DNA from 2 places in the Lactobacillus sp. ESL0791 genome. Region 1 is predicted to be linked to the other one. Evidence: riboswitches for the same ligand, from Rfam matches in the RefSeq annotation. Region 1 holds a riboswitch; the other holds the start of a gene.
The links. A riboswitch is a leader RNA that binds a small molecule or an ion and turns the genes downstream of it on or off. The one in region 1 is predicted to bind FMN.

Region 1 (16,036 bases):
CAAACGACAGATCGTTGGCGATGCCTTTAGTTGCAGCAATATAAATACCTAATACTGAAAGAGCAACGATAATAAAAATTTTGGCAAATGCTGCTAAATTCAATATCCATTTACTTTCAGAAATTGGCTTGTTGCCTAGAATTACAACAGTCCAGACAAAGGCTAGTTGAATAATCATTGAAACCCAAATATTCATATTAGTATGAAGAAGGGTGCCAATTACTTGCGAAAAAAGAACTGCTAGACTTGACATCCAAATTGGATAATTTATCCAATACAGCCATGCCAGTCTGCCTCCCCAACGAACGCCAAAAGCTTCTTTAACCCAATCATAAAGTCCACCATCTCCTGTATAAGCTGTGCCTAGTTCAGAAGAAATCAAACCATACGGTAAGAAGAAAAATATTAGTAAAAATATCCACCAGAAAAATTGTGATGGTCCAATAGCTGCTGCTGGTGCAACGGATTCGACAACCATGATCACAACTACTGACATTAAAACAGCGTCAAATAAATGAAATCCCTTTTTTTTCATTATTCATCATCCTTTATGAATTTATAGCTTAAGGCCATTGCTTGTGATGCTAAGGATCATATTCTTCAATCTTGGATCGTTTAATTCATTAAGCTCTTTTTCAGAATAGTTAATAGATGGCGCAAGCAAATATACTAATAAAGATCTCATTGCTGTTAAACGGTTTTCAGCTTCATCCCAAGCAATCGAGTTAGGAGAGTCAATAACACTATCCGTAACTTCTTCACCACGATTTGCTGGAAGACAATGCATAAACTTCGCATGCGATGAAGCCTGAGACATTAATTTATCGTTAACTTGATATTTAGGATAGAAAACTTTCATTCTCTCATCATATGATAGAGGATTTTCGTATAGACCATACCAAACATCTGTATAAATAAAATCTGCGTCTTTTAATGCTTCATCTGGTTGATCCGTAATTTTAACGCTGCCACCAGAAATTTTGGCATTTGCACGACCAATTGCCAATTTCTCTTCAGGAATTTGATAGTCCTTAGGGCCAAATTGAACAAATTCCATTCCCATCTTTGAAGCCATAAACATTGTTGAAACACATACCTGTGTTGCATCACCGACGAAAACAATCTTACAGTCTTTTAATTTTTTACCAGATGGTAAATGCTCAGAAATTGTTATAATATCGCCTATTTCTTGCGTTGGATGATTGTAATCGCTCATCCCGTTTAAAACTGGTACAGTCGCTGCTTCAGCCAGCTGGACTACAGTTGAATGCTTAGCAACCCTTGCCATCAAAACATCTACTAACCTTGACAAAACTATCGCAGTATCACTTAAAGTTTCGCCTTCTGAACTGCCCAAATGAATTTGTCCAGGTGCTAAATACTCTGCGTGACCACCTAATTGAGTCATAGCTGTTTCAAACGAAACACGGGTTCTTGTGGATGATTCTTCAAAAATCATGCCTAAAGTTTTATTTTTCAGCAACTGGGGATAATTACCATTTTTAATATCATTTTTAATCTGAATTCCTAAATCAATTAAGAACTGAATTTCATCTTTAGAGTATGTATTAGTATCAATAAAATCTCTTTTCACTGTCAACATCCTTTCATTTTGTGTTTTTAATTCATTTTGCTTATTTAATTCTTTATTTGTGTTCGAACACAGATTTAATATTATACTCAAACCTGCAAATTAGAAATGATTTTTCAACTGATTAAATTAAAGCACTACAAAAGATTTTTTTTACTTTTCGTGAAACAGGTTACATTTAAAAAATGCAATCATCATTTATCTAAATCCAATAAAAATATGCAAGCAAAAAAAGCGCTAGAGATGTCTAACGCTTTTTTATACATAATATTTACACTAAGACTTTAGGCAAAAACAAATGATTTCACAAATTGTTTGCCAAGCTTATTACACTCTTTTATCTTGGGCTAATTTCGCTGTAAGTCATATCTTTGAAGTGATGATTGCCATACTTCTTAGCCAGTTTTTCTGATTTAAAGAATTGGTTAATCACCTTGCCGTTATCCGGGTTAGCTTCAAAAATCACCCGGTGCTTCTTGCCGTTAAGTTTTTCAAGCTTTGAGGTCAGCGCGTGCGTGTCGGCATTATTCCTAGCACCAGCTGGGGTCAAAATGAGCCAATCATCACCGTGCATCTTCTTCGGTGTCACGACCATTGTTTTAGCAGTTTTTGGGACAACGCCCATCACCGTTTTTACGTTTTCACCTGTCCACGGTGATTTTAAGCCTGTCTTGTATATTTCCATTGGGCTAGGTGTTAAGTAATAAGTGCTATACCACTTCGTGCGCCATGTTTTAGCAAAAGTGAAGGATTTATCCTTAACACTTTTCTTGTTACTTGCCGCCTGTGCCGGTGTCGGTTGCTTTATTGCAGCCCCGACCACAGCAGCACTCAATGAAATAGCTGCAGCTCCAAGCAATGTAATCAGTTTTTTACGCTTCATTATTGTTTGTTCTCCTATAAAAATTATTATCTTTTTTCCAAATGTTATTATAACCGAAGCAGCTATTTACTCCTAACGATTTCTATCGACTGTCGCAAAAAACTTATTTCTCTGGTTTGTTTTGCGTGATCTGTGTGCCCACAAAGGCTTTGGAGTAGGTCATGTCAGCAAAATTTTCACTGCCGTATTTTTCAGCAAGCTCTTTAGTTGTGAAATATTGTGCGAAAACTTTGCCAGAATAATTTGCTTCAAACAAAACCTGAAGCTTTTGTCCATCAATTGTTTCAGCATGTCTAGTATAGGCCATGCCCATGTTATGCGCATTGTCATCCACCGGACCAATCACCATCCATTTGAAACCATTCATCATGCGTGGCTTTTCTGCCCGCATCGCGTGTGTATAATGCTTGTCCAATTTGCCAGTCATTTGCCACGGATACTTGCCAGTGCCTGGTACCTTGCCAACAACATAAACGTGTGCATATTTAACCTTACTGCGCGTTGAAGTTACCGTACTTGTACTAATTTTCATTGGTGAGAGTGCAGCATTCTGATTGTACCAGGTGCCACGAATGCTTTTTGGTAAAACATAGCGCTTGATTAGCCCATATTTGCCAGCAGCGGTCTTCGTTTCGGCTGCTGCCTGAACTGGTTGTATTTGCAATGCTACCACACCGGCAATCCCGCTTAAGGAAAGCGCAGCTGCTGCAATTAATGATAAAATATTTTTCTGCTTCATGTTATTATCCTCCTCATATATAAAAAGTTTACTTAACTTGAATATTACACCGATTTCCCAGAAAGACAATCGTTTTAAGGAAAAATAAACATATAAGCAAATAAATCAGATATCCTAATTACCAATCCTGCAAACTGTGCTGCAATTATGATTTTTACAATTGCTTAATTTGCTCTTCTACGCTTAAGATTTCCAAAATATCGGTTGCACACTCAGCGCCTTTATTGCCGGATTTGCCACCGGCACGATCCGTTGCTTGGGCCACCGTTTCGGTCGTCAGCACGCCAAACATTACTGGAACTTTGCCTTGGGCTGAAGCGGCAGCAAGTTCTCTTGTTGTGCCTTGACAGACATAAGTAAAGTGTGATGTTTCGCCGCGAATAACTGCACCTAAAGCAATCAAGCCGTCAAACTTCCCCGTTTCGGCCATCCGGTTAATTGTCCGGGCAATTTCCAAGGCGCCAGGAACATGAGCAACCGTGATATCATCTTCAGCAACTCCAGATTTTTTTAGCTGCGTAACCGCACCGTTTAACAGCTTACTGGTAACTACATCGTTAAATTCCGCAACCACAATGCCAATTTTTTTGCCCTGACCATTAATAATTCCATTAATTTCTTTCATCGTTAATTCACCTCAGTTAAAATATGATTCATTTCGTGCTTTTTGGTTGTCAAATAGTTCTTATTTTCTTTTGTTAGGCCAACCTCTAATGGAATCCGCTCGCTCACCTTAATGCCATAACTTTCCAGTTGCTTAACTTTATCAGGATTGTTGGTCATCAAGCGCACCGTGGTAACACCTTTCTGCCGCAAGATTTCTGCTGCAATATTGTACTTGCGCGCGTCAACCGGTAAACCTAAATGCTGGTTAGCTTCAACCGTATTCATGCCTTCATCTTGCAATTTATATGCCCGCAATTTATTTTCTAGACCAATACCGCGTCCTTCTTGGCGCAGGTACAAAACCGCACCGGAACCTTCCGCTTCAATTTTTTGCAAAGCACTTGCAAGCTGGGCACCACAATCACAGCGCTTTGAACCAAAAGTATCACCGGTCAAACATTCACTGTGCAGCCGTAGCAATAACGGGGCATCCTTTTTAATTTCACCTCTGCTAATCAACAAAGTTGGTTGCTTGTCCGAATGCTTGCGATCAACAAAGCCTTCTAACTGAAAATGACCATATTTAGTTGGAAAATCAACTTGCGGAATTGCTTCAAGTTGCAAATCTTTATTTTCTTGCCGCTTGCGGTACTCAATCAATTCTTCAATCGTCAAATACGGAATCTCCATCCCTTCGGCTAAAGCTTTCAAGTCCTTGCGCCGGGCCATCGTGCCATCTTTTTTGATGCATTCGCAAATAAAGCCAACGGGGGCAACGCCAGCTAAGCGCGCTAGATCCAAAGCAGCTTCGGTATGACCTGTCCGTTCCAACACGCCGCCCTCTTTAGCAACCAGCGGGAAAACATGGCCGGGGTGATAAAAGTCATCCCACTGACTGTTGGGGTCGGCCAATTTCTTAATTGTTTTGGCCCGATCAAAAGCCGAAATCCCCGTTGTCGTAGTTGTAACATCGACACTCAAAGTAAAGGCCGTGCCAAAGGTATCATTTGAACCCGTGCGGATTGGCTTTAACTGCAACCGGTCCGCATATTCTTTACTCATCGGCACACACAAAAGGCCCCGAGCTTTGGAGATCATTGTGTTAACCGCTTCTGGGGTAACTTTTTCAGCTAAGCCGATCATGTCGCCCTCCGATTCACGCTGCGGTGAATCAGCCACAATTACCAGCCCGCCTTGTCTCATGTGCTCTAAAATTGCTTGCATTTTTTCGTTTAATTGGTCTTCCATTTTGTATTTTTCCTCTAAAACTACTTTACGGCCAAGTTCCAAGCTTGACACTGTTTAACTACATATTTGCCAATCATATCGGTTTCGATATTAGCATGGTCGCCAATTTGGTAATGGGCCAAGGTCGTATTAGCAATCGTAAACGGGATTAAGCTAACGCCAAAAACATCATTTTCGGCCATTGTCACGGTCAGACTAATACCATCAATCGCAATCGAACCCTTTTCTACAATGTACGGTTCATACTTATGGGGAACGCGAAAGCGCAATTCAATTGAATTTTCCGTTTCTGTACGTTTAATCAGCTCGGCTGTTGTATCGATATGACCCGCAACCAGATGGCCATCTAACGTGCTTCCGAGTGTCACCGAAGGTTCTAAGTTAACCGTTGCCCCCTTGGCTAAACTACCTAAATTAGTGCGCCGCATAGTTTCCGGCATGACATCAACAGTAAAATTTTCACCGCTCCACTTGGTTACCGTTAAACAAATACCGTTGACGGCGATACTGGAACCCAGTGGTAGATTCTTTTGCGCCATTTTCTTTGAATTAATTTCTAGCAGCGCATGATTTTGCGTTACTGCTAAATTAGTTATTTTTCCTGTTCCCTGAATTATTCCTGTAAACAATTATTTTCTCCTCGCTTTCAAGCGCACATCATTGCCTAAGCGCCTGACATCAACCAGTTCATACTGCAGCTTTTCATTTAAGCCCGGGCCTTTAACGGCTGGCAAAGCGGTTCCGCCCAAGATCTGCGGGGCAAGATAAGTCACTACTTCATCCGCTAACTTGCTTTGGACAAATTGTGCCTGCAGATTGCTGCCGCCTTCAACTAATAGTGCTTGTAAGTCTTTGCTAGCTAAAAGCTGCAAAATTGCTTGCGGCGTCCACTGCTTTTTCACAAAAACATGAACATTCTTCGGTAATGATGTTGTAGCATCGGTTTCACTCAGCAGCCAAATCTCACCTGGCTCAGAAAATAAGCGGCTCTGCCAATTAATCTTCTGCACATCATGGGTCACAACTATGCGGATCGGTGGGATAGCTAAATTTTTAATGCGCACGGTCAATTCAGGATCATCAATTCTGAGCGTACGGGCACCAATTAAAATCGCATGCTGACAGCAGCGCAGCTTTTGCGCATCAAACTGCGCTTCCGGTCCCGTTAACAAGGTCCGCTCATTGCCCGCGCAATTAATCTTGCCATCAAGCGACATCGCATATTTCAAAGTTACCCAAGGGCGCCCGTTACGGTAGAAAAAGTTATAGGCAGGATTCAAATAATCGGTGCCACCAATCACTTCCGTTGCTACGCCATGATCCTCTAAATAATGCAAGCCTTTGCCCGCTACAATTTTGTGGGGATCAACTTGGCCAACCACTACTTTCTTAATCCCAGAAGCCACTATGCGCTGGGTGCACGGCGGCTGCTTGCCAAAATGGCAACAGGGCTCAAGCGTAACGTATAAAGTCGCGCCCTGGGCTAACTCTGGCTGCGGCAAATGACTCAAGGCATTAACCTCAGCGTGTTCATGACCATATTGGTGATGGTAACCTGTCGCCAAAACCCGATTGTTTTTAACGATTACTGCGCCAACTAGCGGATTAGTCCATGTCATCCCCTGTGCCTTAAGTGCCTCATTCGCCGCAATTTGCATAAAATCTTTTTCTTGCACTGCAATTATCACTCCTATACACAAAAAAACGCCTCGCTGAGAAGCGAGGCGCTAAATAATTAACCAAATAGATTTGTCCGAGTCAAACAATCAAAGTTAAAACAACCAAGATTAGCGACATGAGTCAAAAATCAATTTTTATTTCTTTTCTTCTCCCATCCAGACTTTAACTGTCGGTTCTAGACTTGCACTAGATCCACCGCTTGCAAGCGGGTCACGGACTCCAATTAGAAAATTGTTACCGTCGGTAGGGATTTACACCCTGCCCCGAAGAAATCGTATTCAATTAAAGACATAATAATACTCAAAGAATCATGTGTCAATAACGAAATTAAAAATGCATAGGATCCAGTGATGCCGCGTTTATAATCTAAGTGGAGCAGAAAAGTTAGGTTTTCTAACCGAGCATTATGTTTTATTAAGTATGCCAATTAATTCCTTTAGCATTTTTTTATTGTCTTTCTTATAAACTGCCACAACTTCATAACGCTGAGAATCATTATCACAAAATTCACAGTACTTCACTTCGGAATCCATAGCCATTTCATCCCTGCTAATCAATCCAGAAGGATAGAAAGCAATTGCCTTATTTAAAGCCACAAGCATGTGCATTTGTTCGGTACTAGAGACACGTTTAATTTCTTGATGATCAGGAATTGTGACTAAACTAGCAAGAAAGCACTCTAATAAAAAAGTTGAATTTTCTGGACAATAATAAATAATCGGTATATCTTTTAGCATCTCAGGCATCAACACATCTTGTCGGCTTAATGGATTGAGTTTGCTAATTCCCATAACCATATGATCGCAATAAACCACCTTATCACTTAAATTAGAGTTTGCTGATACACAAGTTTTGCCATAATTAATAGAAAACACAATATCCAAGTTGCCATTAATCACATTCTGCATTAGGCGTTCATTACTTTCTTCATGTATTACAATATTCAGTTGTGGTTCGGCATTCATTAATGAATAAAGCGATTTTTGAACAATTTTTCCCTCAAATGCTGAAAAATATCCTACCCGCAAGATTTTTTCTTCTTTATCATCTAAATAGTGCAAATCTGCGATTGCATCATTAAAAGTATTGACAATATCCTGAGCCGACGAACAGAAAACTCTACCTTGTGGTGTCAAAAAGATTTTATTACTACTGCGATCAAACAATTTTATTCCAAGTTCATTTTCCAAATGTGTAATTTGCTTCGAAATTGCTCGTTGAGATTGATAATTTATTTTTGCAACTTTCTCAAAGCTGCCAAATTGCACAACTTGTAGGAAAGTTTTTAAATATTCAATATTCATTTTTTATCTTTCTTTACCCGAACTAGAAGTTCGTCTACCCAAAAAATTCAGTGTCCAAATTATCGTTAACATTTATTATAATCAATAGTGAATAAGTGATCAATGGAGGTAATTTTTATGACACTAACAAAATATAATGCATATGATATCGTAGTTGCCGGCACTGGAGCCGCTGGAGTATCTGCTGCTCTGGAAGCCGCACAAAACGGGGCAAAAGTTTTATTATTAGAAAAAGGCCGCTCAACCGGTGGTAGTACTAATTATACTGAAGGTCTTTTTGCCGTTGACTCATATTTGCAAAAAGAACAGGGAATCAAAGTATCTGGAACCGATGTTTTAAACGAAGAAGTTGAATATTCAAAGTACAAAGCAGATTCAAGAATTTGGCGTAAATATGTTGATGATAGTGCCAACACTGTTAAATGGCTGAAAGACCAAGGTGTTAAGTATGAGGGCGTACAAGCAATGGGGGCTGGTGAAGCAACCTGGCACATTTATGAAGGTATGGGGGATGCAGTTATTCATAAGGCATTATTGCCGCAAGCCGAAAAATTAGGTGTTGAAGTGCTCAAATCAACTGCTGCAACAGAATTGAGAAAAGACGATAATGGAAAAATAACTGCTATTCAAATAGAAAATCAGGCCACAAAAGAAACCCAAACAATTGCAACAAAAGCAGTTATTTTAGCAACAGGTGGATACCTAAATAATTCTGATATGATGGAAGAACTAACTAGTTATGATACCTCGCGCTTAATCCCTGTCAGCTGTGGAAAAGGTACAGGCGACGGATTACGAATGGCTTGGAACGTTGGTGCCCAGAAATATAGTACCGGAATGGCAATGCTTTTCGGTGGATACTTAAAAGATCCAGATGAGCCATCTTTCAAGTATATGGCTTCACACATGGAAACTGCGGCAGGTCAGCAACCATTACTGTGGGTAAATGAAAATGGCGAACGATTTGTAAATGAAGAAGTTGTCTACAACTTTTCCTATGCAGGGAATGCATTGTATACGCAAAACAAGGTTTACAGCATCTTAGACCAAGCTGTCATCGACAGAATGATTAACAAAGGTAACTTTATGGGACTTGGCGTTTACGTCAGACGCGGAGAAAAATTAACCAAATTACAAGATGAATTAAATGATGCAGTAAAAGAAAATAAACCTTATATTTTTAAAGCCGATTCATTAAGTGAACTTGCAAGCAAAATGCACATTCCAGAGGACAAATTTAAGCAAACAATCGAGCAATATAATAATTTCTGCGCAGTAGGCGTTGACGGTGATTTTGGAAAAGATCCCCAATACCTAGTAAAAGTAGAAAAAGGCCCATTTTACGGATTTGAATTAAATGTTGGTGCCTTCTGTACAATGGGTGGGCTTCATATCTCAACTAAAAATGAAGTTCTTGACAATCATGGTCAAGCAATTTCCGGTCTTTACGCAGCTGGCAATGATGCTTCCGGTTTAACAGGCGACACTTATGGTCCGAACATGCCAGGTACATGTGTAGGATATGCCTTTTATTCCGGCAGAAATTCTGCAAAGAATGCTGTTGCGTACATCAAGCAAAATTAAAAGAAAAATCATAGTGGAATAAACTAGTTTATTCATTATCTTTCCCACATAAAAAGTCCGTCAGCAATCATCTGCTGCGGGCTTTTTTAGTGAGAATAGTTACTGGCAACTTTTTAAAGTTCTGCAATATATTTCTGGGCATTCATTGCCGCGTGCCGGCCCGAATTCACGTTATGCGCACACGCAGAGCCTCCCAAGGTTATCGTATAGACATTACGGTACTGCATCGTGCTGTCCATCCCCGATACATAAAGACCTGGAATTTTCGCAAAGTCTTCCCGAATGACTTCAAAATTACGGTTTGAGCCAACCCCGCCGACACCAATCAGGTTAGACGGATCCAGCCGGGCAATATAGAACGGACCCTCATCTAAAGCTACCAACATCTCTTTTTCCTTGTTGAATTCTTCATCCTTACCATTAGCAGCATACGAATTATACTTCTTAATCGTATCGGTAAAAGCAGCGACCGGCAGACCAACAGTCTTAGCCAGGTCCTCAATCTTATCTGCCTTGAACAGCGAGTTGCCATCGTTTGTTTTAACGGCTTCGGCCAAAATCTTGTCGGCACCGTCTATTCCTTTAGTTATCATGTCGTAAATCTTTTGGTTAAATACCTCATAAGTAACCTTAGTCGACTTGATGGCCATCCGTTGGTAAAGCAGATTGTACTTCTTAACATTCTCGTTTACCAGGCGGACACCATCTTGATTAACAAACACAACTGGTCCACCTGAAGGCAGCGACATGAAGCCGTTAATCGGATCGATATACAAATGAACCCCTTCGTGCGGCAACGCCTGAATATAATTCATCATAAATTCTGCCGATTCCAGAAGCATATCCTTTGCCCCCAGCGACATCGCCATCATATAGCCGTCACCTGTATTGCTTGGCATTGAACAATAATGCAGGTTCTCTGTCTGCCAGCCCTGTTTTCTGATCAATTCTGCGTTATGACCAACACCACCAGTAGCCAGCAGCGTTGCTTTGGCATTTATCTGAGTAATCGTTCCATCAGCATCACGGATATAGGCACCGGTTACCTTTGTACCATCATAAATAATTCCAATGGCACTAGAATTCAAAACAAAATTAATGCCAAGCTCATCTGCCCGTTTTTTCATATAAGGAACATAACCTTCCGAAGCAAAGCCGCCCTTAAACCAGTGAAAGGTCGGGAAGGCACAAGTACCGTGGTAATCATCAACTTTGGTCAGCTGAACCCCCTGTTTTAACAGCCAATTGATATTCTCGGCAGAGTTGTTGACCAAATCAACCCAGAAAGAACCATCAGCACGATATTGGCCTAGTTCCTGTTCCCGAGCAATGATTTCTTCTTTTTCAGCATGAATCCCTACGGCCTTTTGCATGTCGGTATTTATGCCGAAGATACCTTCAACGCCGCCGCCATTGCCAGCAACAAAACTGTTCTTCTCAACCACCGTTGTCTTCATTCCAAGCTCACCAGCCTGAACGGCTGCTGCTAACCCAGAAATTCCGGCTCCCAGAATTAAGAAATCTGTCTCCATCTGCCGATCGATCTTAGCTGGTTTACTGCACCATTTTTTATATTCAACTTCTTCTGCTTTTGCTGGTTCAGTTTCTGCAGTATTTGCTGAACTGTTGGTTTCACCATACTTAAATTCCTTAGGATCACCGCCAGCCTGCTTAATAACATCCGCAACCGCATCAATCAATCCCTTGCTTGAATAAGAAGCGCCGGTTAAGACATCTATAGCCAAAGACTGTTCTGAAATTATCTTTTGGGGGATTTGTGAAAACACTGCATCCTCAAGACTATTAGGAACTATCTCCTTATTTGTCGTAATTTTTTTGATTTGATTATCGGCAATCTCAACCTGCAAATTTGTTGTATTATTTTCATAACCTGCTGCAGTAACTTTATATGTACCTGATTTCAATTTTTCCATTATAATATTCTCCTTGTCTATTTTTATTATATGTTAAAAATATCACGTAAATTGCAAACAGTGAAATGAAACTGTATTATTATTAATAAAAAAGCTTTATTAATAATGGAGAAAAGCTATGAATACTGAATACTTAAGACTGTTTCTTAATCTTGCAGAGACGTTGAATTTTTCACAAACTGCCAAAAATGTTAATTTAACCCAGCCGGCAGTAACTCACGCCATCAATAAATTAGAACAAGATCTAGGCTTTAAATTATTTAACCGCAGCAAGCGCACTGTAGAGCTGACGGATGGCGGTAAAATTTTACATGACAACGTCCAGTCAATTCTCGTCAAATTAGATTCAACAATTGAAAGTGCGCGAACAGCGGAAGAAAAAGAATTTTCAGCCTTAGCAATCGGCTACACCAGTACCTACTACGAAATCAAAAAATTTCCCGAATTAATTAACCAATTTAATAGGCTGCACCCCACTTCCCGCCTATATTTGGAAAATTTTGATCACAATGTTTTAAAACAACATTTATTAAGCCAGCAATGCGATATTATTTTCTCAATGCAGGATATTATCAATTCACAAAATATTAACTTCATTCCGCTGATTAAAGGGCAATTTGCCTGTATTGTGCCTAATGATAATCGACTTGCTGACCGCAAATCCCTAAAGATTTCCGACTTAGAAAATGAGACAATGATTTTCTTTAATGCCAATATCTGCCCGCCGCGACAATTCAAGCTCCAACAGCTGATTAAGGAAGAATGTCCCAACGCTCATTACCTATATTCTGATTCGGTATTGCTGTGCCACACCTTTGTCAAAGGCAACCTCGGCATTGCTATGATGGTGGATTTAGCCAGCGTTAAAGATTCACCTGATTTTAAAGTCATCCCATTAGAATATCCAAATGAATATCCTTATGTTTATGGCCTGTCGTTTTTAAAAAATAGTATTAACCCCACTATCAAAGAATTTATTCCCTTCGTCATGAAGTACTTTATTTAACCTTTCTTCTACACTAAAGGCCCTCAGCAATCATCTGCTGCGGGCTTTTTAGCATGCTATCTTATTCTAAACTATTACTTATTTTATCTTATCTAGTGCATCTTTAACTGCATCTTTCAACCCACGCGTTGTGCTGGACGCACCCGAAACCGCGTCAACATCGTACGTATTCTTGGCAACCATTTCATCAGGTAATTCCTTAATGGCTTTCAAACCGTAATCATCGGATTCGGCTTGTTTCAAAACCTCGACGTTTTGCAAATTTTTCTGATCGTCAACAGTTACTCGGACAACAATCTCGTCGCCCATCCCAGTATTTGACTTACCAATATACTGATTCTTACCAGTTGCAAAATTGTCTTTTTTGATATCTGAAGCTAAGGAAACTTGTGGTTTAACCGCTGTCTCTGCATCAACTGTAACCTGATCATTCTTAACTTTAGCTGCATTTTCACCAGCAATTTTACCGAAGATCAAGCACTCGGCCAAGTTGCCACCGCCTTGGTACTGGTTAGCGCAAATGCCACCAAGTTCACCAGCAGAATACAGGTGCGGAATTGCTTGCCCTTTAACATCCAAAACTTCAGCTTGCGCATTTCTTCTCGGACCACCTTGAGTATTAAGCATTCCTTGCTCCATTTTTACTGCATAAATTGGGCCAGCAACAAACGCTCTGAGCGTTGTTGGATCACGATGAAATTCAGCATCATTCTTGGCAGCGGCTGCCTGATTAAAGGTATCGAAGGTTTCCCGTAAAACGGCCGGATCAACCTTAATCTTACCAGCCAATTCTTCAACGGAATCAGCTTTAATAATATTTTCTGTATAAGGAGCATATTGACCGATGAGCTCATCGCTATCAAGTTCCTTTTTCTTTACCTCATCAAAAATCAGATACGGATGTTCCTGGTTCATCGGCACCTTCCACTGACCGTGGTTCTTAATATGACCGTGACGATTTTCCTCAGCCTCATTAAAGTACCTGGTTCCATCATCACCAATCACAAACGAGCTGCCATTTGAAGCAACAACATTTTGCGGTCCAACTAGTAGTCGACCGCGTTTACCATCTTCAACAGCAAAAGCCATTCCATGAAACAAACCAACAGATTCAAAATTATGCATGTGCCACATATCGGCGCCAACTTCTTGAGCCATCTTGACTCCAGCACCCTTATTATACATAGTGCCTACTGGCGCAAGTTTCTTAGCTCCTAAATAGTCTTCAATCATCTGTTGATTATTTTCAAAACCACCAGTAGCAAGCACCACACCATTCCTAGCTTCAATCTTGAGCAGTTCATGGTCACGCTCAATGACAACACCGACAATTGCCTTAGAAGTAACATCCTGAATCAATTCCTTAGCAGGTGTATTATATAAAACCGCAATTTTATCCTGTCGATCAACCACCTGCTGTTTGAGGTTTTGCCACAAGGCAGCATCAAATAGTCCCTTATGAACAGTGGTAAAATCATAAGACTTAACACCATCATATTCTGGATATTCCCAATATCCACTCTGCATTTGTGGTAAATATTCCCGCAGGCTACACGGCTTTACGCCAAGATACTTTTGCACATAATCACGCATGTTAACCATCCCATTAACAAAAGTATCAACCATCTCTTCATCAAGTGTCATCGGTGCCGTCAATTTTTGATAATATTTTTTCATCTCGGCAAAATCATCGCCGCTACCGATTAATTGGGCTGAATACCTGGTATTTCCACCCTCATGACCTTCCGGTGCGGAATCAACCATTAAAACCTTGGCACCATTATCAGCAGCAAAACGCGCGGCAGTTGCGCCGGCACCGCCAAAACCAAGCACAACAACGTCATAACTTGCATCATAGTCAATTTTCGAATTTACAATCATCACTTACCTCATCTTTCACAATCAGTGACTTAATCACGATTACTTATATTCTGATTACTGATCATATTATATAATCTTAGTCTTCAATATATTAAACGCTTTCTTTCACTTAACAAAAATTTATCATTTGTGCAAAAATTAGCAATTTACTGCAAAAGAAAATCCCTAATTTTTCAAGATTAGGAATTTTACACAATTATATAAACTCAAATAGTAAATTCGTTTTAATTGGAAGCACCACTAGTTGTATCAGTAGCAGGCTCAACAGGTTTTTCTTCTGTTTTATTATCCTTTAACACCGTTAAGTTTTCACGTCCCTCAACTAAAAACGGTGTATCTTTCATTAAAAGCAGGTCTACCAACGCATCAGGGAAAGCCAGACTCTGTGCTGATTCGCGTGTAATTTCTGTTCGAATTTGCTCGACATTGCCCGTTTTAATTTTTTCAGTAAATTCAGGTTCAACCAGTGATTCCCGCCCGATTGCAATAATGTCGCCGTGATTTAAAGCATCTAATGCATCATCAGCAGTATGAACGCCTGAAGAAATAATAGTTGTCACACGATCGCCAACAGCCTCTTTAAGCATTTGACCATAGCTTTGCGAGCTGCCTTCAGGACCAACATCATACTTACTAAAAAGTGAATAATGGATGTAGTCGATCCCCAAATCAGCAAGCTTATTTGCCAATTTCAAACCATCTTCCACAGAATAGCCCTTAGTCGTGGCCAAATTTGCAGTCATCCGACTCGGCATATTTTCTTCGGGAGTCATTCTAAAGCCAATAATAAAATCAGGCTTAATTTCAGCAGCTTTTTTGACGGCTTTGACAACAGCTAATGGAAAGCGCATCCGCTTCTCAAGACTGCCACCCCAATTATCAGTCCGCTGATTATAAAGCGGTGAGAAAAATTCATGTAACAAATACCAATTAGCACCATGAATCTCAACACCATCAAAGCCAGCTTTAATAACCCGCTTGGTCGCAGATGCAAAGTCATTGATAACATTTTCAATATCTTCTTCGCTCATTTCCTTTGTAGGAACCCCATCAGAGTCTGTCGTCGGTAATTTGCTTGGTACTTGAACAAAGCCGTATTTAGCCGCAGTACCTGAGGCTTGCTTACCAGCATGATGAAGTTGAACAATCGCTTTATTGCCGTCTTTTTTCATTATTTGCGCTAATTTAGTCAGCCCTGGAAGAAATTTATCATCGTTCAGGCCCAATTCGTTATCATAAAAACCATATTCCGAAACATAAGAAGCACCCGTTATCAATAAGCCTTGTGCTTTTGACCTAGTTCCAAAATAATTTAATGCTGTTTGACCAACGGTCCCATCTTTTTCTCCATAAAGCGACAGCATCGGCGACAAGGCTGTTCTAGCAGGAATCGTTACCCCGCTTCTCTGGAAAGTTAAGGGTGTCAGTAACTTTTGATATTTATTAGTCATTTTACAAAACCTCATTTCTATCATCCAAATAAATATATACGTTCATACTATTACAAACATTCATAAAATTGCAGTATGTGTCTAAGATCTTAATTAATTATTTAAAAAGAGATAAAATTCACAAAACAA
Region 2 (16,036 bases), 720 kb from region 1:
CGATTGAACTAGCCAAACAAAAGGGTTCACATTTTTTGAATTCGGCAACGGAAGTTAATGAACGCTACCATAATTTGGGATTAGATTCAGCGGTCACAAACACGTGGAAAATTGCCGCGGAGTGCAATGCCGAAGTTGTCTTTCAAGCACCGGTTCTGCCCAAATATCGTCAAGATGAGTTTCCGTCATCAAAAGAATATCTTACCTACTTAACCAACAAGGGCTTGACTGAGCGTTTTGCCGGTCGAGCAGTTCCTGAAAAATATCAAAAGCAGCTGGATTATGAATTGGGTGTAATCGACCAAATGGGCTTTGACGATTACTTTTTAATTGTTTGGGATGTCATCAATTACTGTCACCGGGTAGGAATTACTACCGGACCGGGGCGAGGGTCCGCCTGCGGCTCGCTTGTTTCTTACGCCTTGCGAATTACTGAAGTCGATCCTTTGAAGTATCATCTGCTGTTTGAGCGTTTTTTGAACCCCGCGAGGCACGAAATGCCCGATATTGATCTGGATATTCCGGATAATCGACGTGATGATGTCATCAAGTACATGTACCAGAAATATGGCATGGATCATGCCGCACAAATTTTAACCTTTGGCACGTTGGCCGCTAAACAGGCCTTGCGCGACACCGGTCGGGTTTTTGGACTGCCAGTTGTTGAATTGAATAAGTGGGCCAATGCTGTTCCTTTTTCTAAAACTAAAATCAGCCTAAATGATGCCTATAAAGATTCGCGGGAAATGCGCATCTTGGTTGGTGCAAGTGAGCAAAATAAGTTGTTGTTTCAAACGGCGCGCGGATTAGAGGGCCTGCCACGGCATTATTCGATCCATGCCGCGGGACTGGTGATCAGTGATAATTCAATTGCGGAGATTTCCGGTCTGCAGTCAGGTCAATTAGGAATTCCCGTGACCCAGCAAACCAAGAAGTATGTTGAAGCACTTGGATTATTGAAAATTGATTTTTTGGGTTTGCGCAACTTGACGATTTTGGGTGATACACTAACAGCAATCAGAAAACAAGGAATAAATATTGATCCAAATAAAATTCCTTTGGATGATCCGAAAACTTTAGCATTGTTTCAAGCAGGCGATACCGAAGCGGTCTTTCAGTTTGAGTCTGCCGGAATAAGACGAGTTTTAAAATCGCTTCACCCGGACAACTTTGAAGACTTGGTGGCGGTTAATGCGCTCTACCGGCCAGGCCCAATGCAAAATATTGATTCGTTTGTCGCGCGTAAACGCGGCAAAGAACCGGTGACTTATCCCGACCCCAGCTTGAAAACCATTCTTGCTCCCACTTACGGAATTCTGGTTTACCAAGAGCAGGTAATGCAAACGGCCCAGGTTTTGGCTGGCTTTTCTTTAGGCGAGGCCGATATATTGCGGCGGGCAATGTCCAAGAAAAAGCAGGATGTGATTGATCAGGAAAGGGATAAGTTTATTGCAGGCACGGTCAAGAAGGGGCACCCGCGCGCCGTGGGTGAACGTGTTTATAACTATATTGAGCAGTTTGCTAATTACGGTTTTAATCGGTCCCACGCTGTTGCCTACACCGAAATTGCCTTTTGGCTGGCTTATTTAAAAGTTCATTTTCCGGCCGAATTTTATACGGCAATGCTTAATTCAACCGGCTCAAATAAGGTAAAAGCTCAAGGATATATTATGCGGGCACAAGCGGCCAATGTGCGAATTTTAGCACCGGACATCAATAAAAGTGCGTATGATTTCACCGTCAATAATAAAAAAATCTTGGTCGGCTTGCGGGCAATTAAGGGTTTGCGGAATGACTTCTTGCACGAAATTGTGGCACTAAAAAAGCCGATTAAGTCGCTGCTTGATTTTTTAAGAAAAATTAATCCAAAATATTTGCAGACTGACGCAATCAAGTTGCTGATTATGGCTGGTTGCTTTGATCAGATTGACAACAACCGCAATAAATTGCTGTTAAACTGTCAGGATTTAGTTGAAAATGTTAAATTAACGGGCCAAAACATTTCTTTGTCAGAAAGCTTAGGCGGCGTACCAATAAAGGAAGCCGAAGCACCGACCCCGTCGGCTAAGGCGGAAATGGAAGAGCAAGTTTTAGGCTTTGCCACAACTGCTAACCCGCTGATTGCTGTCCAAAAGTACGCGAAAAAATTTGCTGCTAAACCGCTTAATCAATTCGAAATTGGAGATTCTGGCATTAGTGTGGGCAAGTTGATGAGTCTGAAGCTGGTTAGGACAAAAAAAGGGACGACAATGGCGTTTACAAGTTTTGCAGATTCAACCAGTAAAGAGGAAATTGTCATTTTCCCAGCGGTTTATGATAAGGTACATAGCTTTTTAAAAGAAGGCAATATTTACTTAATTGGATTAAAAGCCGGTAGTGATCGCTTTGATAATAGTAAAAAGCAATATATTATGACCAATTTACGTGAAGTAAATTTTAAGAATAAGGAAGGATAAATTAATAAAAAAGGCTTTGATGGATTGTTACCGTTATCATTCAAAATGCCTGTAAAATCAAAAAATTAAGTTAGTTTTTTTAACAATTTGCGCGCAAAAAATGTTAAAATCTAAATGATGTGAGAAGATACACAAATAATCTTAATGAGGTGAGTTAATGAAACGGATTGGTGTTTTAACTAGTGGCGGCGATGCCCCAGGCATGAACGCAGCAATTAGGGCTGTGACGAAGACGGCTATTCACCACGGCTTGGGTGTTGTGGGCATTCGTTATGGTTTTGCCGGATTAGTTACGGGAGACTTTGTTCCGCTTACGGCTGAAGATGTTGATCATAAAATAAATTTGGGTGGCACTTTTCTTTACAGTGCCCGTTATCCTGAATTTGCACAAAAAGAAGTGCAGGAAAAGGCTGTGGCTGAGCTTAAAAAGAATGATATTGATGCTATTATTGTAATTGGCGGCGATGGTTCTTATCATGGTGCTTTGGCGCTGACACGGCTTGGTATTAATTCAATTGGTTTGCCGGGGACGATCGATAATGATATTCCATACACGGAGTATACGATTGGTTATGATTCCGCTTGTACGACCGCGATGGATGCAATTGATCGAATTCGTGATACTGCTAGCAGTCATCACCGTGTATTCGTTGTTAATGTTATGGGCCGTGAATGCGGCGACATTGCAATTCGTGTCGGTTTAGCTACTGGTGCAGATGCGATTGTCATTCCTGAGCATTCTTACGATATTAAAGAAATTGCTAAAACTTTGAAGCGTAACTTTGCTAATGGTAAGGATAATGGTATCGTAATACTGGCAGAGGGTGTAATGGATGCTGCTGATTTTAGAACTGAACTTTTAAAATATGGCGACTTTGATGCCCGTGCAAATGTTCTTGGTCACATGCAGCGCGGCGGTTCGCCGACTGTTGTGGATCGTGTAAATGCAACCAAGATGGGACATTATGCAGTGGACTTACTCCTTGACGGTAAAGGCGGTTTAGCTGTCGGTGTGGAAAACGGTAAGCTTACAACGCATGATATTTTGGATCTTTTTGATGAGAAGCATCACAGTGATTTTTCGCTGTTGGATATAAATGAAGAAATGACTAAATAAGTTGGTCAAACTTCGGAGAGGATTTTTTTAGATAATGAAAAAGACAAAGATTGTTAGTACCTTAGGGCCCGCTTCAAATGATATTGAAACGATTACTGCTTTAGCAAAGGCTGGTGCAAATGTATTTCGGTTTAATTTTTCACATGGTGATCACGCAGAACATCTCTCACGGATGAAGATGGTTCGGCAAGTTGAAAAAGAAACTGGTCTAGTATTAGGGATTGACCTCGATACCAAGGGTGCTGAAATCAGAACCACTGATCAAGAAGGCGGCAAGTTCACAATCAACACAGGAGACGAGATCCGCGTTTCAATGGATGATTCTAAGGCAGGCAACAAGAATAAGATTCATGTTACCTATCCTGGCTTGTTTGACGATACACGTATTGGTGGTCATGTGTTAATTGATGATGGTTTGGTTGACTTACTAATTAAAGCAAAAGATGATGCCAACAAAGAATTGGTTTGTGAAGCACAGAACACTGGAATCATTGGCTCAAAGAAGGGTGTAAATGCCCCTGGTGTTGAGATTCGCCTTCCGGGAATTACTGAAAAAGATACAGATGATATTAAATTTGGCTTAAAGCACGGAATTAACTTCATTACCGCCTCATTTGCCCGTAAAGCGCAAGATATCTTAGATATCCGTAAATTGTGTGAAGATGCTGGTTGCGACTATGTTAAAATTTATCCAAAAATTGAATCACAAGAAGGAATCGACAACGCTGACGAAATTTTGCAGGTTTCTGATGGGTTAATGGTCGCTCGTGGTGACATGGGTGTAGAAATTCCGTTTATTGATGTTCCGTTTGTTCAAAAGGATTTGATCAAGCGGGCAAATGCTTTGGGTAAACCAGTAATTACTGCTACGCAGATGCTTGACTCAATGCAGGAGAATCCGCGTCCAACCCGTGCCGAGGTTTCCGATGTTGCCAATGCTGTTCTCGATGGTACTGACGCAACGATGCTTTCGGGTGAATCAGCTAATGGACTTTATCCAGTTAAGGCCGTTCAGGCAATGGCTGAAATTGATGAAAGAACAGAGCAAGAGCTGCTGAAGCGCAACACGCTGGCACTGCAAAGATTTGAAGAATATAAGGGCTCAAATGTTACCGAAGCAATTGGGGAGTCTGTTGTTCGAACTGCTCAAGAATTGGGTGTGAAGACAATTATCACCGCAACTAACTCTGGCTATACGGCAAGAATGATTTCTAAATATCGTCCTAATGCTGACATTTTAGCTTTGACTTTTGATGAAAAAGTGCAACATTCTCTTGGCATTACTTGGGGAGTTCAACCGATGCTAACGGAAAAGCCGGACTCAACTGATGATATGTTTGATTTGGCAGCTAAGGTTGCCAAAGAAAATGGTTACGTTAAAGATGGAGACCTAGTAATTGTCGTTGCTGGTGTTCCGGTTGGCGATTCAGGTACAACTAATCTGATGAAGCTGCAAATCATTGGGAATAAGCTTGCACAAGGCTTAGGTGTCGGCAATGGTTCTGTTATCGGCAAGACTGTTGTTGCAAACAGTGCTGAAGAGGCTAACAGCAAGATTAAAGAAGGCGACATTTTAGTTTCTAGAATAACCGATCCTGATTACATGCCTGCAATCAAGAAGGCTTCCGGGTTAGTTGTTGAGGCTTCTGGTTTGACTTCACATGCAGCTGTTGTTGGCTTGTCACTTGGAATTCCGGTTGTTGTTGGTGTTACTGATGCAACTGAAAAGATTGCCAGTGGTATTACGATTACCGTTGACGCGCGTCGCGGTGCAATTTACCAAGGTGAAGTAGCCAATCTTTAATTTTAATAAATAAAATTTGCAATTTAAAATAGTCAGTTTAAGTGCTGGCTATTTTATTTTTGGTAATTTTCTCTTATACTAAAGAAGACAGAATATGTAAAATAGGAGAAAAGATGCTGGGAACAGTTGAAAAAGGAAAAGTAATTGACCAAAATGAACATTCTTATTTTGTTCAGATAGATGGGGTTACTTATGAATTAAAAAAGCAGGAAATCACGCAGGAAGAAGTTCCGCAAATCGGTGCTCAAGTCGAGGGTTTTATTTATGAGGACCAACAGCATAAGCGAGAATTAACCCAATTTTGGCCGTTTGCACAGCAAGATCAATATGGCTGGGGTAAAGTGACAGATGTCAAAGCTAATTTAGGGGTGTTTGTTGATATTGGCCTCACTAATAAGGATATTGTTGTTTCGCTTGATGATTTGCCCTTTGCGATGGAAAAATGGCCGCGAAAGGATGATCAGCTGCTAGTGCGAATTGAAACTGACGAACGTGACCGAATTTGGGCAAAATTAGCGGATGAAAATATTTTTGACCAGCTGGCAAGTAGTTTTCCCGATGACATGAAAAATAAAGATACTTTCGTCACCGTATATGCCAGCCGCGACATCGGAGCATTTGTTATCACTAAGGACTATTACCTGGGTTTTATTCATGAATCACAAATGGCGCGGCCGCTACGCCTGGGAGAGCAGTTAAAAGCGCGGGTAGTCGGCATTAGTCAGTATGGCCGGTTGAATCTGAGCAGTCTGCCGCGGGCGTTTGAGGAAATTGATGATGATGCCCAAATGATTTTGATGAGTCTGCGCCGCAAGCAGAATAAAACCTTACCGTTTTATGACAAGTCAGACGCACAGGAAATCAAAAATTACTTTGGTGTTTCTAAGTCTGCCTTTAAACGTGCGTTGGGACATTTGCTCAAGGACAAGTATATTAGCGAAGATAAAATTGCGGGCACGATTACGTTAGTTAAAGATCCTGATGAAAATGAATAAGTTAGAGGAACAAATTGAAGATTATCTTCGTTTCAGTCAAGTAGAACGCGGCCTTAGCCAAAATACGATTACCGCTTACCGGCAGGATCTAGAAGAATTTTTCGCTTTTTTAAAAAAAGAGGGGCTGACCTCTTGGCCGACCAAGGCAACTGATATTGATGCCTTTTTGGCGGAACAACGCGATTTAAATAAAGCCACTAGTTCGCTTAGCCGGATGATTTCAAGCTTACGCAAATTTTACCAGTGGCTGGCTCGGCAAAACATTCAGAAATTAAATCCAATGCTTGAAATTGATCCCCCCAAAAAGGAGCACCGCTTGCCCGTTGCGCTTAGTCAAGACGAGATTAATTGCTTGCTCGAACAGCCAGATACTAACAAAAAGCTGGGGCTGCGAGACCGGGCACTGCTCGAAACGATGTATGCGACCGGAATCAGGGTTAGCGAAGCGATTAATTTAAAGCTTAAAGATTTACATGAAGATCTGCGATTAGTAAAAGTTTTGGGTAAAGGCTCTAAAGAACGCTTAATTCCGATTAGTGATGTTGCCTTGTCATGGATCAGCAGCTACGAAGAAAAAGTCCGCCAACCTTTGCTGCTTAAAAGCGGTAAAAATAGTGAGTTTGTTTTTCTCAACAGCCGTGGCGGTGCCCTAACAAGACAGGCAGTTTGGCAGATTATTAAGCGTTACTGCAAATTGGCGGGTATTGAAAAGGACGTGACGCCGCATACCCTGCGCCACACTTTTGCCACACATTTACTGGAAAACGGTGCTGATTTACGGGTTGTTCAAGAAATTTTGGGTCATTCTGATATCAGTACAACCCAGATTTATACTAATTTGTCCCAAAAACATATTTTGCAGGTATATAAAAAGGCACATCCGCGTGCCTAGGTGAAATGATGCTAACTGAATGTAAAAATGATCGAGAAAAAACGGCAATGGGATTATTATCGTATTTGCCGGATTTTAAAAATTTAACAAATCTGAAGGATGAAATAAAGTTGAACCGGGAAAGTCCGGAATTTCAGCTTTATCTTTATAGTAATGAGAAAGGTAATTGTGTGGGGGTAATTGGCACCCAAGATAACGACCGTTTTATTGTGATTCGTTATATTTCGATGGCGCCGGGTTACCGCAATGATGCGGCGAAAGCGGCAGCAGTTCGGGAGTTAGCGAGTGATTACCCTAAGAAAAAAGTGACGGCAGTTCCAGAATACACATACTTACTGCGCTTTATTAAAAAAGATGAGTACTAGTTTAACTTTAGAGCTGCCAAATTTTGAAGGGCCGCTTGATTTGCTTTTGCATTTAATCAAGTCGCAAAAAATTGACATTTATGATATTCCGATTGCCCAGATTACGGAACAATATTTGGATTATTTGGACCAGATGCAGCGGCTTAATTTACAGGTAGCCGGAGAATATTTTGTGATGTCGTCAACCCTGCTGCGAATTAAGTCGCAGTATTTACTGCCGCAAAATGATTTTATTGATGCCGACGAGCAAGCAGAAGATCCGCGGGAGGAATTGGTCCAGCAGCTTGTGCAGTATTCCGTCTTCAAAAAGATTTCGGTTTATTTTAAAAAGCGTAACCAGGAAGTACCTATTAGTGTTTCCAAGGAAATGAGTGTTCCGACAGGAAAAAAAGTGCAGCCGCTGCCGCTGGGGCAAATTACGCCAACTGAACTAGCGAATACATTTATTGTCGTCATGCAGCGGCTAAAACTGCGTCAGCCTGAAGTTGCCGCAATTGACGTTGCGGCAACACCGGTTAAGCAAATGTGTGCGTATCTGGAAGAACAAGTAAAAGGGAAACAAAGTGTGAGTTTTTTTAAGTGTGCGGAAAAATTTAAGACGGTAGGCAATTTTATCGGTTTATTTTTAGCGATGTTAGAATTGTGTAAAAATAATAAAATTCGGGTAACTCAGGCGCGAGAATTTGGCGATTTGATTTTGAAGGGAATTGAGCCCAATGGCAACTAAAATGGCAGAATTAGAGGCTTTGCTATACGTTGCCGGTGATAATGGAATCGATACGGCAAGTTTATGCAGCCTTTTGCAGATTAGCCAGGCGGCGCTGCGGGAATTAACCAAAAATTTAGCGGAGAAATTGACAAGTAATAATGATGCTGGCCTGCAGCTGCTGCATATTAATGATCATTATCAGCTTGCAACCAGTCCTAAGGTAAGCAAGGTGATTGAAAGTTATTTTCAAAAGGACCTGACCAAAAATTTGAGTCAGTCAGCTTTAGAAATTTTAGCGATCATTGCCTACAAGCAGCCCATTACCCGGGTTGAAATTGATGAAATCCGCGGCGTTAATTCTTCAGGTGCGCTTCAGACGCTTGTGTGGCGCGGATTAGTAGAGATTAACGGTAAAAAGGAAGCACCTGGGCACCCCAATTTATATGTGACAACAAATTATTTTCTGCAATATTTTGGTTATCATAGTTTAGCAGATTTACCGCTCATTGAAGATTTTGAAGATGACAGTTTTGATGCCGAGGGTGAAGTAGATCTCTTTGCCGCAAAGGGCCAGGCTGATAAAAATCTTGGACAGTTAGAAAAAGGAGAAAAGTAATGGCGTTAGAACGTTTGCAAAAGGTGATTGCGGAAGCAGGAATTGCTTCGCGGCGCAAGGCAGAAAAGATGATTGTAGCCGGACGTGTCCGTGTAGATGGTCAGGTTATTACAAAATTGGGGACCAAAGTAGATTCTTTCAGTAATATTACGGTTGATGATGAACCGATTGAACGCGCGAGTCTGCACACTTTTTTATTTTATAAGCCCCGCGGCGTTGTTTCAACGGCAAGTGATGATAAGGGTCGGAAAACGGTCGTTGACTATTTTGCAGATATTCCTTACCGTTTATATCCGATTGGCCGCCTTGACTACGACACTTCAGGCTTATTGTTAATGACAAATGACGGTGAACTGGCTAATTTGCTGATGCACCCTAAGAACAAGGTAGCAAAGGTCTATGTTGCTAAAATCAGTGGTCATCTGCTGCCGGAAGAAATAAACAAATTAACTCATGGTGTTGAAATTGATCACTATAAAACCGCACCGGCCAAGGTTAAGATTATCCGCTCGGATAAGGCCAAAAATACCCAAATCGTTCAGCTAACGATTCATGAGGGCCATTATCACCAAGTAAAAGAAATGTTTAAGGCGGTTAATCACCGCGTTGAAAAATTGGCACGTGAGCGTTACTCCTTTTTGGATCTGCATTCACTTACATCTGGTCAATACCGTGAATTATCACATGCAGAGGTTGACAGATTGAAACAAGTAGATTAACATTATAGCTGTTAATTGAATATTAAGTTTGTTGTCTTCATGGCAGGGTGTAAATCCCGACCGGTGGTGCAAGTCCACGACCCACGCAAGTGGTGGAAGTCTTTTGAGATACCGATAGTAAGAGTCTAGATGAAAGAAGACAGACTAACTAAAAGAAAAGACAATACTTACTTTTTATCAGTCTGTTGCTGGAGCAACAGACTGATTTATTTTGGAGGTAAGTTTATTTTGACTGAAAATAAAAAGCATTCACTAAAGTTAGCTAATATCATTGCCTATGCGTTGCTTGGTGCGTTGGCCTTTGTAATAATGTTATTTGAAATTCCGCTGCCAATTACCAGCTTCTTGAAATTTGATTTTTCTGACGTAATCATTGCAATCGGGACTTTTCTCTTTGGCGCCGGGCCTGGTGCCTTTATTGCCCTTATTCGGATGGCGCTGCACTTGATTTATCACGGCTTTGCTTTACCAAGTATTGTTGGTCAAGTTGCTGCATTTTTGGCTTCAATTTCGTTTGCTTTTCCATTTTATTTTATGACCAAGAATATCAAGAAAGATGCGACTACTGCTAAGAAGCACTTATACCCACTTCTGGGAATAATCATCGGAATTTTGGCAATGACCGTTGTGCTGGCAACTCTAAATGCTTTAGTTTTAACGCCAATGTACGCTGTAACTTCGATTCCTAATGCGCCGGCAATTCACAGCTATCCTGGCTTACTAAACTTTACAGAAAAAGTTTACTTAGCTAAGTTGCTGCACATCCCGTCAATGGGAACTTATATCTTTAGTTTTATTGTACCGTTTAACCTTGTTAAAGGGGCAATCAATGGCGTTGTCGTTTATATCCTATTCGAGACGGTTTTGAAAAGCATCAAACCATTTGTTGAAAAACACTTTTAAAAATAAAAATACAATATAATTAGCTGTAGCAGGTGATGGATAAAAAATCTGCTGCAGTTTTTTTGTGGCCTTTTTAAATTCTAAACAGATGAAGATACCTAAAATCCTGACTGTTAAAAAATAAGTAACACTTTTTCTGTGTAATCATTTATTTAAATATGCTAAAATGAAGCGAAGTGGAGATGGAGGTATTGAAAAGTTGAACCAAAAGCATGAAGGGCCGTATCAACATTATAAGCGGCCGCTTGAGTCTAGAGTATCCAAAAATAAATCTAATTCTTCTCATCATTGGGGAATAAAGATTGCTTTTTTAATAATCATTCTTGTAGCACTTATTCCGGTCGTTCATCATTTTGCGGCTGAAGGAAAGAAAGCTGGACAGGTTGCAGAGCCACAGATTGCTAAAAAAGCTAAGTCGAAAAACAAATTGGCTACCCATTCAAAAAAGATCGCCGGCAAAAAAACTAAGGCTGCACAGGTTGCCAAGTCAAATAAGAAGACCAGCAAAAAGGCTTCAAAGCGTAAAGCTTACTATGTGGTTCAATCCGGCGATACGATGATTGGAATTGCTGCAAAATTTCATATGACCGTCAATGAATTGGCTCAACTGAATAATATTGATGCTTCATCTCAGGTTAACGCCGGTGAGACACTCAAGTTAAAATAATTTTTAGAAAAGGAGTAGGGGAATGATAGGCCCCCTTTTTTAATGTAATGCAAGTAGCAATTGATGGTCCTGCTTCAGCAGGGAAAAGTACGGTCGCAAAGATTATTGCGCAAAAATTATCTTTTATTTATATTGACACGGGGGCAATGTATCGTGCATGTACCTTAATCGCACGTGATACTCATTTGGATTATGGCGATGAGCCGGGGATTTTACAGGCACTTGATAGCAATGAGATCACCTTTAGAACGGTTGCTGGTCAACAAGATATTTTTATCGGCAGCAAAAATGTCTCCCAAGAAATTCGGCTGCCGGAAATTTCCGCTAATGTCTCACAGGTCTCGGCGTTAGCAGGTGTACGGCAAAAAATGGTTAATCTGCAGAGAAAAATGGCTGGTCAAGTTAGCGTGGTCATGGATGGCCGGGATATTGGGACAACGGTTTTACCTCATGCTGAGGTAAAGATTTTTTTGGTTGCCTCCGCTCATTCACGTGCAAAAAGGCGTTTTCTTGATCTTCAGCAGCGCGGAATCAAGTCGGATAAAACGGTTGAACAGATTGAACAGGATATCGCCGAACGGGATTACAAAGATTCACACCGGGAAGTTTCGCCGTTGAAAAAAGCAGCAGATGCAGTGGAAATTGACACAACGAACATGACAATTTCGCAGGTAGTGGAAGAAATTTTGGCAGAAATAAAAAAAAGTCAAAAAAAACTATAAAAAAGATGTGAAAACAGTAGAAAAAAATCCAACTTTCATTTAAAATTAGAATATGATATTGGGAGGTAAATATGTCAGAAAACAGTAATCAATTTTTAGATGCATTGAAAGAAATGCAAGGGGTTGAGGTCGGAGACATTGTCGACGTTGAAGTATTAGACGTTGAAGATGGTCAAATTGATGTCGGTGTTGTTAATGCCGGTGTTGAAGGTATTATTCCACGTCGTGAATATACTCAGGATCGCAACGCTGATTTACGTGAGCTTGTTAAGCCTGGCGACAAGTTTAAAGCTTTGGTATTGAAAAAGGCTGGCGGTGACAAGGAAAATGGTGAATTTTTCTTCTCCGTAACGCGCTTAAAGGAAAGAGAAGCTTATGATGAGCTTCAAAAGGACTTTGAAGCAGGCAATACCATTGAAGGTAAAGTAACCTCATCAGTTCGTGGTGGTTTACTAGTAGATGTTGGGACAAGAGGATTTTTACCGGCTTCGTTAATTTCTAACCGCTATGTTTCAGATCTTAAACCTTATATTGGCAAAACAATGAAACTTAAGATTACTGAAATTGATCCTAGCAAGAATAGGTTAATTCTTTCACACAAGGATTTAATTGAAGAGGAACGCGAAGAAGCCTTTGATAAGGTTGCATCACAATTAGTTGTTGGTGATGTGATTCAAGGCAAGGTTTCTCGTTTAACCAATTTTGGTGCTTTCGTTGATGTTGGTGGCGTTGATGGTTTGGTTCACATTTCAGAAATCTCATACAAGCACATCGATAAACCAGGTGATGTTTTGAAACCTGGTCAAGATGTTAAGGTTAAGGTAATTGGAATTGATGATGAACGTAACCGCATCTCACTTTCAATCAAGCAAACTGAGCCATCCCCATTTGAGCAGGCTACCTCTGATTTGCACGAAGGCGACATTTTTGAAGGCGAAGTCAAGTCACTGACTAACTTTGGTGCTTTCGTTGAAGTAGCAGATGGTATTCAAGGCTTGGTTCATGTATCTGAAATTTCATATAAGCATGTTGATAAGCCGAGTGATGTTTTGAAGGTGGGACAAACCGTTAAGGTTAAGGTCTTGAACATTGATCCGGGTGATAAACGGATCTCGTTGTCAATGAAGGCTGCTGAACCAAATAATTCAGATAACGAAGGCTCTCGTCCTCATCGTTCACGTAATAATCGCAACTCAGTTAATAGCAAATATATGAATAACGATGATAATGGTTTTGCATTAGGTGATCTTATTGGTGATCAATTAAAAGATCGTCAGTAATTTATAAAAAGGCCGACTCTGTCGGTCTTTTTTTATTTTTAAAGGAGGCTGAAAAATGGTGTTGCCAGTGGTAGCAATTGTTGGCCGTCCCAATGTCGGTAAATCAACACTTTTCAACCGGATTATTAATAAGCGTTTGGCAATTGTCGAGGATAAACCGGGTGTGACCCGCGACCGCAATTATGCACAGGCACAGTGGCTGGGACACAAGTTTGCCTTAATTGACACGGGAGGAATTACTTGGGAAAACGGTAAAATTGAAGATGAAATTCGGGCGCAGGCAGAAATTGCGATTGATGAAGCAGACGTGATTGTGGCATTGGTCAGTGCTGTTAGCCACTTGACGGATTTAGATGAGCGGATAGCGCAATTGCTCTACCGAACCAAAAAGCCGGTGATCTTGGCCGTTAACAAGGCCGATAATCCCGAGCAACGGTCCGACATCTATGATTTTTACAGTTTAGGCTTGGGGGACCCAATTCCTGTTTCCAGTGTTCACGGAACGGGTATCGGTGATTTGCTTGACAAAATAGTCAGTAAATTTCCTAAGGATCTGGACGCAGATAATAGTAAGGAAATTTCTTTTAGTGTTATCGGCCGGCCTAACGTCGGCAAATCTTCAATTGTTAACTGCCTTGTTGGTGAAAAACGGGTGATTGTTAATAATGAAGAAGGAACTACTCGCGACGCGGTAGATACGCCTTTTACAAGTTCCGATGGCACTCAGTTTCGAATTGTCGACACGGCCGGTATTAGGCGCCGAGGCAAGGTTTACGAAAAAACGGAAAAATATTCAGTTATGCGGGCAATGAGTGCGATTGAGCGTTCCGATGTTGTCTGCTTGGTGCTGGATGCAAGTACAGGAATTCGGGAGCAGGACAAGCACGTTGCTGGTTATGCTCATGATGCCGGGCGTGGCATTATCATCATTGTTAATAAGTGGGATTTACCAAAGAAAAATAGTTCAAGCGGCAAAGACTTTGAACAAGTGATTCGCGAAGAATTTCAATATTTGGATTATGCACCCATTTTATTCGTATCGGCCAAGACCGGTCAAAGACTGGAACAGATCCCGGCGATGGTAAAAGCAGTTTACCAAAACCAAAATCAGCGGATTAAATCCAGTGTACTGAATGATTTACTGCTTGAAGCAAGTAAATTAGTGCCAACCCCATTGGTTAAGGGCAAACGGCTGCGAGTTTATTATATGACCCAAGTTGCGGTTAACCCTCCGACCTTTGTTGTTTTCGTCAATGATCCAGAATTAATGCATTTTTCTTATCAGCGCTTTTTGATTAACCAGTTACGGGATAATTTTGATTTTACGGGAACGCCGATTAAGATTATTGCGCGAAAACGTAAGTGATTTTGTAAAAAGCTTGTTGTAATAAGGTTTTTGTGCTATTTTGGGGTTAGAAATTAATGATTGGTGCTAATCATGATTTCTTGTCCTCCCTAATTGGGATAAGAATTTAATCTAGGAGGTGAATCTAGATGGCAAATAAAGCTGAATTAGTTTCTGAAGTTGCTGCAAAGACTAAATTAACTAAAAAAGATGTAGCTGAGGTAATTGAGGCAACACTTGGTTCTATTCAAGACAGTCTCGCAAAGGGTGAAAAAATCCAGTTGATCGGTTTTGGTACTTTTGAAGTGCGTCAACGTGCTGCACGCAAGGGCCGTAACCCGCAAACTGGTGCTGAAATTCAAATTCCGGCAAGCAAGGTTCCTGCATTTAAACCAGGAAAGGCGCTTAAAGAGTCTGTTAAATAGTAACTGACATTTTAGAAAAGGCGTTGGTTTTGTACCAACGCTTTTTTTATGTAAAAATAGATGCTAAACTTAATTGAAGGAGATAAGGATGAACTATTCTGAACAATTACTTGACTCACTCGAAAAGCAGGATTTTTCTCAGCAGAAAATTTTGTTAAAAAAAGCCCTGGATAATGATTCACCGGAAGTTTTGGCATCACTTGCGGAAAATTTGACTGGATTGGGCTTTACTAACCTCTCAAAAGAAATTTATCGGGCCTTGATTGCTAAATTTCCAGATGAGGACCTATTTAAGGTATATTTAGCGGAAATTTTATTGAATGATGGGGCAGACGATGATGCCTTGACGCTTCTATACGGGATCGATGTCGCTTCACCGGCATACCTTGACAGTCTGTTAGTTCAAGCGGATTATTATCAGACTAATGGTTTGCTCGAAACAGCAAAAAATAAGCTCCTGAAGGCGTTAAAGGTTGCTCCTGATGAAGATGCCGTTAAGTTTGGCTTGGCTGAATTAGACTATCTAAGTGGGGAATTTGCACAGGCCCTGCCGCTTTATCAGGATTTGCTGAAGCGGCAGAGTAATTTTGGTGAAGTTAATTTAAATCAACGTTTGTTTCAAACGCTGGCAAAGCTTGGCCGTTATGAAGAGGCCAGTCAGGTAATCAAAAAGCATAGCGGCGAGATCATTGACATCGACAGTAAGTATCAGGCGGGGCTGGTGATGCTAGCGGTTAATGAGCCAGACAAGGCAATCAGCTACCTGAATGACGTTCTTGATCAAAGCGCAGATTACGTCAATGCCTATCCCTTGTTAGTAACTGCCTACGAGCAAAAAAATGATAGCAAGCAGGCCCTGCGATTTGCGCAAGCAGGTCTTGCTTATAATGAAATTGACCCAATTTTATACGAAAAAGGGGCCAGGGCTGCGTTTAAACTGAATGATCTGAAAACCGCTGAAAATCTGCTTACTAAGGGACTAAAGCTTTTAGCGGATAATAGTGACCTGCGCTTACAATTA

Region 2: another riboswitch for FMN. It lies ahead of PT285_RS05595 (ECF transporter S component); the one in region 1 lies ahead of ribD (bifunctional diaminohydroxyphosphoribosylaminopyrimidine deaminase/5-amino-6-(5-phosphoribosylamino)uracil reductase RibD).

Annotation. Positions count from the first base shown of each region.
Region 1 covers NZ_JAQTHU010000001.1:392,844-408,879, reverse strand. The annotation lists gene PT285_RS02010 (APC family permease) at 1-538, opposite strand, end outside; gene ptcA (putrescine carbamoyltransferase) at 557-1,594, opposite strand; gene PT285_RS02000 (hypothetical protein) at 1,929-2,474, opposite strand; gene PT285_RS01995 (hypothetical protein) at 2,578-3,213, opposite strand; gene ribH (6,7-dimethyl-8-ribityllumazine synthase) at 3,368-3,838, opposite strand; gene ribA (GTP cyclohydrolase II) at 3,841-5,067, opposite strand; gene PT285_RS01980 (riboflavin synthase) at 5,088-5,696, opposite strand; gene ribD (bifunctional diaminohydroxyphosphoribosylaminopyrimidine deaminase/5-amino-6-(5-phosphoribosylamino)uracil reductase RibD) at 5,697-6,743, opposite strand; FMN riboswitch at 6,887-7,022, opposite strand; gene PT285_RS01970 (LysR family transcriptional regulator) at 7,152-8,051, opposite strand; gene PT285_RS01965 (FAD-dependent oxidoreductase) at 8,169-9,635, shown strand; gene PT285_RS01960 (FAD-dependent oxidoreductase) at 9,749-11,569, opposite strand; gene PT285_RS01955 (LysR family transcriptional regulator) at 11,688-12,575, shown strand; gene PT285_RS01950 (FAD-binding protein) at 12,654-14,456, opposite strand; gene PT285_RS01945 (NADH-dependent oxidoreductase) at 14,681-15,907, opposite strand.
Region 2 covers NZ_JAQTHU010000001.1:1,108,113-1,124,148, forward strand. The annotation lists gene PT285_RS05550 (DNA polymerase III subunit alpha) at 1-2,456, shown strand, start outside; gene pfkA (6-phosphofructokinase) at 2,614-3,573, shown strand; gene pyk (pyruvate kinase) at 3,608-5,377, shown strand; gene PT285_RS05565 (S1 RNA-binding domain-containing protein) at 5,491-6,372, shown strand; gene xerD (site-specific tyrosine recombinase XerD) at 6,365-7,264, shown strand; gene PT285_RS05575 (reductase) at 7,273-7,629, shown strand; gene PT285_RS05580 (ScpA family protein) at 7,619-8,356, shown strand; gene scpB (SMC-Scp complex subunit ScpB) at 8,346-8,954, shown strand; gene PT285_RS05590 (pseudouridine synthase) at 8,954-9,673, shown strand; FMN riboswitch at 9,703-9,818, shown strand; gene PT285_RS05595 (ECF transporter S component) at 9,902-10,576, shown strand; gene PT285_RS05600 (LysM peptidoglycan-binding domain-containing protein) at 10,776-11,243, shown strand; gene cmk ((d)CMP kinase) at 11,291-11,965, shown strand; gene rpsA (30S ribosomal protein S1) at 12,037-13,245, shown strand; gene der (ribosome biogenesis GTPase Der) at 13,301-14,611, shown strand; gene PT285_RS05620 (HU family DNA-binding protein) at 14,740-15,015, shown strand; gene PT285_RS05625 (tetratricopeptide repeat protein) at 15,104-16,036, shown strand, end outside.